Kutzneria chonburiensis: one gene and its partner. The protein of the gene in region 1 interacts with the protein of each later gene in a pairwise test. Links are inferred from orthologs where the notes say so. Each region holds a gene or a part of one and is shown on either strand. Other genes may lie near its edges.

What was found.
Region 2: the proteins of sufU (region 1) and M3Q35_RS27055 interact in binary tests that used the Escherichia coli proteins (3 or more experiments, as listed by UniProt). The link is inferred for Kutzneria chonburiensis from one-to-one orthologs.

Annotation. Positions count from the first base shown.
Region 1 is NZ_CP097263.1:1,093,842-1,097,150, reverse strand. The notes cover bases 22-3,020. They hold sufU (Fe-S cluster assembly sulfur transfer protein SufU), read right to left. Parts: upstream 1,751-3,020; coding sequence 1,292-1,750; downstream 22-1,291. Other genes in these bases: M3Q35_RS05180 (cysteine desulfurase), read right to left, coding at 1,750-3,020; M3Q35_RS05190 (metal-sulfur cluster assembly factor), read right to left, coding at 909-1,295; M3Q35_RS05195 (SRPBCC family protein), read right to left, coding at 411-839; M3Q35_RS05200 (hypothetical protein), read left to right, coding at 29-433. Outside these bases: more of M3Q35_RS05180, read right to left, coding at 3,021-3,033; Fe-S cluster assembly ATPase SufC, read right to left, coding at 3,082-3,309. UniProt on the Escherichia coli protein: A scaffold on which IscS assembles Fe-S clusters. Exists as 2 interconverting forms, a structured (S) and disordered (D) form. The D-state is the preferred substrate for IscS.
Region 2 is NZ_CP097263.1:5,982,731-5,985,911, forward strand. What follows is about bases 138-3,008. They hold M3Q35_RS27055 (cysteine desulfurase family protein), read right to left. Parts: upstream 2,217-3,008; coding sequence 1,059-2,216; downstream 138-1,058. Other genes in these bases: mnmA (tRNA 2-thiouridine(34) synthase MnmA), read right to left, coding at 138-1,056; M3Q35_RS27060 (MFS transporter), read right to left, coding at 2,251-3,008. Outside these bases: more of mnmA, read right to left, coding at 1-137; more of M3Q35_RS27060, read right to left, coding at 3,009-3,181. UniProt on the Escherichia coli protein: Master enzyme that delivers sulfur to a number of partners involved in Fe-S cluster assembly, tRNA modification or cofactor biosynthesis. Catalyzes the removal of elemental sulfur from cysteine to produce alanine.

The DNA of each region.
Region 1 (3,309 bases):
TTCCCTTTGCCGATGGAAATTCTCGCTCGTGCTGAACCGCCACGGCCGTTTCGACGCGGCCGGTCTGAGTCGCGTGTTGGCCGATGGCGGCATTCTGCTCACCCAGCAGGTCGGCAGTGACGACTGCGTGGAGCTGAATCGGGCGCTCGGCGCACGGGTCTCCGACCAGCGCTGGAACCTCGACGTGGCAACGGAAGCGTTGACCGCCGCCGGGCTTCGGGTGATCGACGCCCGGGAGGAACGGCCACTGCTGCGGTTCCACGACATCGGCGCGGTTGTCTACCAGCTGCGGATGGTTCCGTGGCAGATCAAGGACTTCACCGTCGAACGCTACGACGCCGCCCTGCGCCGGCTGCATGCCCGGATCGAGGCCGAGGGCTCCCTCGCCGTCCGCACGCACCGATTCCTGGTCAGGGCCGCGAAGCCCGCTTGATGCCGGCCAGCATGCGACGCACCACCAGCCGGTGGCCGCCGGTGCCGATGACCAGGCTCCGGTAAACGAACCCGAGCGGTCCCGGGAAGGCGGCGTGGGTACGCGCCGCCAGCATCGTTCCGCCGGGCTCGTCGGTCAGGACGAAGGTCAGCTCGTAGTTCGAGTAGCGATGCCGGCCGGCCAGCCGCAGCAGCCGCTCCGGCTCCACCTCGGCGACGGTGAAGCCGGCCACCGTGCTGCCCGCTTCCAGCGCAGCGCCGGCTGCCCGCCGCGGTTCCGCGCCGACCACCGGCGCCACCGCCTTGGTCACGCGGTTGCCCTTGAACTGCTGGCCCAGCGCCCGCCACACCGCGGCCGGCGGCGCGGCCACCAGCACCCGGTGCTCGTCGATGAACGGAAGTTCCACGGTGTCACCCCTCAAAAGCCACCGGCCCCTCCGGTCGGAGGGGCCGGTGATAACACCGTTTCACAACTCTCAGACGGTGAAGCCCAAAGCACGCAACTGGTCACGGCCGTCGTCGGTGATCTTCTCCGGGCCCCACGGCGGCATCCACACCCAGTTGATGCGGAAGTCGCTGACCACGCCCCCGCCCGGGCCGCCGGTCAGGGCGGCGCGGGTCTGGTCCTCGATCACGTCGGTCAGCGGGCAGGCCGCCGAGGTCAGCGTCATGTCCAGCGTCGCGACGTTGTCGTCGTCCAGGTGGATGTCGTACACCAGGCCCAGGTCGACCACGTTGATGCCGAGCTCGGGGTCGACGACGTCACGCATCGCCTCCTCGATGTCCTCCAGCGAGGGCACATCGGCCTTGGCCGGCGCCTCGGGCAGCGCCTCGGCGGTCCGGGTCATGTCTTCCGCGGTCATGCCTGTCCTCCATCGACGACGCGGGCGACCGCGTCCTTGAAAGCCATCCAGCCGAGCAGGGCGCACTTGACGCGCGCCGGGTACTTCGCGACACCGGCGAAGGCGACGGCGTCCTCGAGGACGTCCTCGTCGGGCTCGACCTTGCCGCGGCCCTGCATGAGCTCCACGAACACGTCGAGGGTGCCGAAGGCGTCGCCGACGGTGCGGCCGATCACCAGGTCGGTGAGCACCGAGGTGGAGGCCTGGCTGATGGAGCAGCCCTGCCCGTCGTAGGAGACGTCGACCACCTTGGCCTCGGGCCCGTCGCCCTCCAGGTGCACCCGCACGGTGACCTCGTCCCCGCAGGTCGGGTTGACGTGGTGCACCTCGGCCTCGAAGGGCTCACGCAGGCCGCGGTGGTGCGGGTTCTTGTAGTGGTCCAGGATGATCTCCTGGTACATCTGCTGGAGCTGCATCAGGCGTTCACCCCGAAGAACTTCTGCGTCTCGCGCACGCCGTCGAGCAGGGCCTGCACGTCGGAGAGGTCGTTGTAGACGTAGAAGGTGGCGCGCACGGTGGCGGCGGCGTCGAGCTTGCGGTGCAGCGGCCACGCGCAGTGGTGCCCGACGCGGACCTCGATGCCGAGGCTGTCGAGGACCTGCCCGGCGTCGTGGGCGTGCACGCCCTCGACGACGAACGACACGGCGGAGCCACGGTCCACGTTCTCGGCGGGCCCGACGATGCGCACGCCGGGGATCTCGGCCAGCCCGGCCAGGGCGGCGCCGGTGAGCTCGTGCTCGTGGGCGGCGACCCGGTCCATGCCCAGCAGCCGCAGGTAGTCCACGGCCGCGCCGAGGCCGATGGCCTGCGACGTGTTGGGCACGCCGGCCTCGAACCGCTGCGGCGGCGGCGCGAAGGTCGAGCGGTCCATGAACACCTGCTCGATCATCGACCCACCGGTGATGAACGGCGGCATCGCGTTGAGCAGCTCGAACCGCCCGTACAGCACGCCGATGCCCGACGGCCCGAGCATCTTGTGCCCGGAGAAGGCGGCGAAGTCCACGCCCAGCGCCCGGAAGTCCACCGGCCCGTGCGGCACCGACTGGCAGGCGTCCAGCACGGTCAGCGCGCCGACCGACTGGGCCTTGGCCACGAGCACCGACACCGGGTTGACGGTGCCGAGCACGTTGGACTGGTGGGTGAAGGCGAAGACCTTGGTGCGCGGCGTGATCACGTCGTCCAGGTCGGACAGATCGAGCCGGCCGTCGGCCGTGACGGACAACCACTTCAGGGTGGCCCCGGTGCGCAGCGCCAACTGCTGCCACGGCAGCAGGTTGGCGTGGTGCTCCATCTCGGTCACGACGATCTCGTCGCCCGGGCCGAGCACGAAGCGCTTGGCCGCCGGGTCGTCGGAGAAGGCCGCGTTGCCGAAGGCGTAGGCGACCAGGTTGATGGACTCGGTGGCGTTCTTGGTGAACACCACCTCGTCCACGCCGACGCCGACGAAGTTCGCGATCTTCTCGCGGGCGTCCTCGTAGAGGTCGGTGGCCTCCTCGGCCAGCTGGTGCGCGCCGCGGTGCACGGCCGCGTTGGCCGTCTCGACGTACTGCCGCTCGAAGTCGAGCACCTGCTGGGGACGCTGCGACGTGGCGCCGGAGTCCAGGTAGACCAGCCGTTTGCCCTCGCGCACCGTGCGAGCCAGGATCGGGAAGTCGGCTTTCAGTGCGGCGACGTCCAAGGGTGCAGCGGTGGTGGTCACTGCCGGCGCCTCCTCGCAATCAACGGATACAGGTCACTTGGTGCAACGTCAGCCGACCTGCGCGGCTTCCTGCTTGCCGGTGTACTTCACGTAACCCTCGTCCTCCAGGCGCGCGGCCAGCTCGGCGCCGCCGGACTCGACGATCCGGCCGCCGGCGAACACGTGCACGAAGTCGGGGGTGATGTGCTTGAGGATCCGGGTGTAGTGCGTGATCAGCATGACGCCGCTCTCGCCGTTGGCCCGGAACCGGTTCACGCCCTCGGAGACGACCCGCAG
Region 2 (3,181 bases), 4.9 Mb from region 1 along the record:
GATGGTGGCGCTGCACAGGACCACGTCGTCGCGGTAGAGGACGACGGCCTGGCCCGGGGCGACGCCGCGGAGGGGCTCGCGGAGGGTGACGGAAACGGAACCGTCGACGATCTCGGCGACGCAAGGGGCGAGACCGCCATGGGCGCGGACCTGGGCGGTGCACTCGATGAGACCGGGCCACGGGGTGTGCACGACGGCGTCGGAGGTGGCGATCGCGGAAACCGAGAGCTGCTCGGCGGAGCCGACGCGGACGGTGCCGGAGACGGGCTCCAGGGACAACACGTACCGCGGACGGCCGTCGGGGGCGGGGGCGTCGATGCCGAGACCGTGGCGCTGGCCGACGGTGAAGCCGTGCACACCGGTGTGCTGGCCGAGGACGGCGCCGGTCTCGGCATCGACCAACTGACCGGCCTGCTCACCGAGGCGCTTGGTCAAGAACGACCGGGTGTCGCCGTCGGGAATGAAGCAGATGTCATGGCTGTCGGGCTTGGCGGCGACGGCGAGACCGCGGGCGGCGGCCTCCACGCGGACCTGCTCCTTGACGGTGTCGCCGAGCGGGAACATGGCGTGCGCCAACTGGTCCTCGGTCAGCGAGGCCAGGACGTAGGACTGGTCCTTGCCGACGTCGACCGAACGCCGCAGCTCGGGACGGCCGTCCACAGTGGACAGCTGGGCGTAGTGGCCGGTGCAGACGGCGTCGAAGCCAAGGGCAATGGCCTTGTCCAGCAACGCCTCGAACTTGATCTTCTCGTTGCACCGCAGGCACGGGTTGGGCGTGCGCCCGGCGGCGTACTCGGCGACGAAGTCCTCGATCACGTCCTCGGTGAAGCGCTCGGCGAAATCCCAGACGTAGAAGGGAATCCCGAGCACATCGGCGGCACGCCGGGCGTCATGGGCGTCCTCGACGGTGCAACAGCCGCGAGCCCCGGTCCGCAGCGTGCCGGGCTTGGCCGACAGGGCCAGGTGCACCCCGACGACCTCGTGCCCGGCCTCGACGGCCCGCGCCGCGGCCACGGCGGAGTCGACCCCGCCGCTCATCGCCGCCAGAACCCGCATCGTCACATCCTCACCGTGGAGCCGGCCCGCCGGCGCATGCCGGCGATCCCCGCGTTGCGAGCCCGTTCCACCGCGGGCCCGATCGCCTCGGCCAACGCGGCGACATCAGAAGCAGTCGACGTGTGCCCGAGCGAGAAGCGCAGCGAACCACGGGCGGCCGCGGGGTCGACGCCCATGGCCAGCAGCACATGGCTGGGCTGCGCGACGCCGGCCGTGCAGGCGGAGCCGGTGGAACACTCGATTCCCTTGGCGTCCAACAACATCAGCAGGCTGTCGCCCTCGCAGCCGGGGAACGTGAAGTGCGCGTTGCCGGGCAGCCGGTCCACCGGGTCGCCGTTCAGCACGGCATCGGGCACGGCCTTCAACACCGCCGCCACCAGCGAGTCCCGCAACGAACGGACCCGCGTCGAGGAGTCCTCCACGGAAGCCCGCACCGCGGCGGCGAAACCGACGATCGCCGGCACGTTCAACGTCCCGGAGTGCACGTCCCGCTCCTGCCCGCCGCCGTGCAGCAGAGGCGTGCACTTGACGTCGCGCTTCAACAGCAGCGCCCCGACCCCGTACGGGCCGCCGAGCTTGTGCCCGGTCAACGTCAGCGCGGACGCCCCGGACTCGGCGAAGTTCACCGGCACGGACCCGACCGCCTGTACGGCGTCGGTGTGCAGCGGCACGCCCCGCGAAGCAGCGATCTCGGCCAACTCACGGATCGGGTTGACGGTGCCGACCTCGTTGTTGGCCCACATCACGGTCACCAGACCGACCTGGGAGTCCAACGCCTCCGACAACACCGACGGCTGCACGCGTCCGACCGAATCCACCTCGAGCCAGCCGACGGCATCAGGGCCGAGCCACTGCACGGCGTCGAGCACGGCGTGGTGCTCCACGGTCGAGGCCAGCACCCGAGGCAACGACCGAGCCCAGTAGATGCCCTTGACGGCCAGGTTGTCGCTCTCCGTCCCACCGGCGGTGAAGATCACCTCGGACGGACGGGCGCCCAGCGCGTCGGCGATGTCCTCCCGCGCCTCCTCCACGGCCCGCCGCGCCCGGCGGCCGGAGGTGTGCAGCGACGAGGCGTTGCCCAAGGTGGACAACGCCTCGGTCATCGCCGCCACGGCCTGCGGAAGCATGGGAGTGGTGGCGGCATGGTCGAGATAAGCCATCGCGGAACCAAGGGTAGCCCGTCCGCGTGACGGTTCACGAATGGCTTGCGGCCTGCCGGCTCACCACCAGCGCCCCGAACAGCGTCACCGCGGCCAGCACGATGTTCAGCGGCGTCCAGCCCGCGGTCGGCCCCAGCAGCGCCACCAGGACACCGCCAAGACCCACCACCAAAGACTGCCCGAACAGGTCGGACAGCTGGAGCGCCGCGGTGTTGAAGCCCCGATCGTGTGGCGGCGACAGCTTCAGCACGAGCACGCCGACGCTGGACACGGCCAGCCCCATGCCGAGCCCGGCGAACACCCAGGCCGGCGCGGCCAGCCACGGCGGCCCCCAAACGGGTGCGACGAACGTCACCAGGACCAGCCCCAGCGTGATGAACAGGAAGCCGCGCCGCACCAGCAGCGGACGGGCGATGTCCGGGTGCCGGCCCTGCCACCACGACGCGGCCGACCAGCCCAGCGCGGCGATGGTCAGCGGCACGCCGGCCAGCGCCAGCGAGAAGCCGTGCACATCGTGCAACACCAGCGGCAGGAAGATCTGGCTGCCGAAGAACGAGCCGGACAGCAGGGCCCGCGCCAGGATCACGCTGGGCAGGCCGGCCCGGAACGACACCGTGCCCTTGGGCAGCAGCACCCGCAGCGCCGGCACGACCAGGATCAGGCCGACCACGACCACGGCAAGGCCGACCAGGTTGGCGTGATCACCGGCCCAGCTCAGCACGGCCAGCCCGATCGCGGCGGCCACGGCGGCCGGCACCAGTCCACGCCGTCGCTGCCCCGATTCGTGCGGCTGGAACGCCGGCAGCCGGCGCAGCACGAGCACCACCAGCAGCCAGCCGACCAGCACCAGCGGGGCCAGGCCGAGGAAGATCCACCGCCAGTTCAGGTACGTCGCGATCAGGCCGGCGATCGTCGGCCCGATCAGCGACGGGATCACCCAGGCCGCCGACAGCGCGGCAAACGCC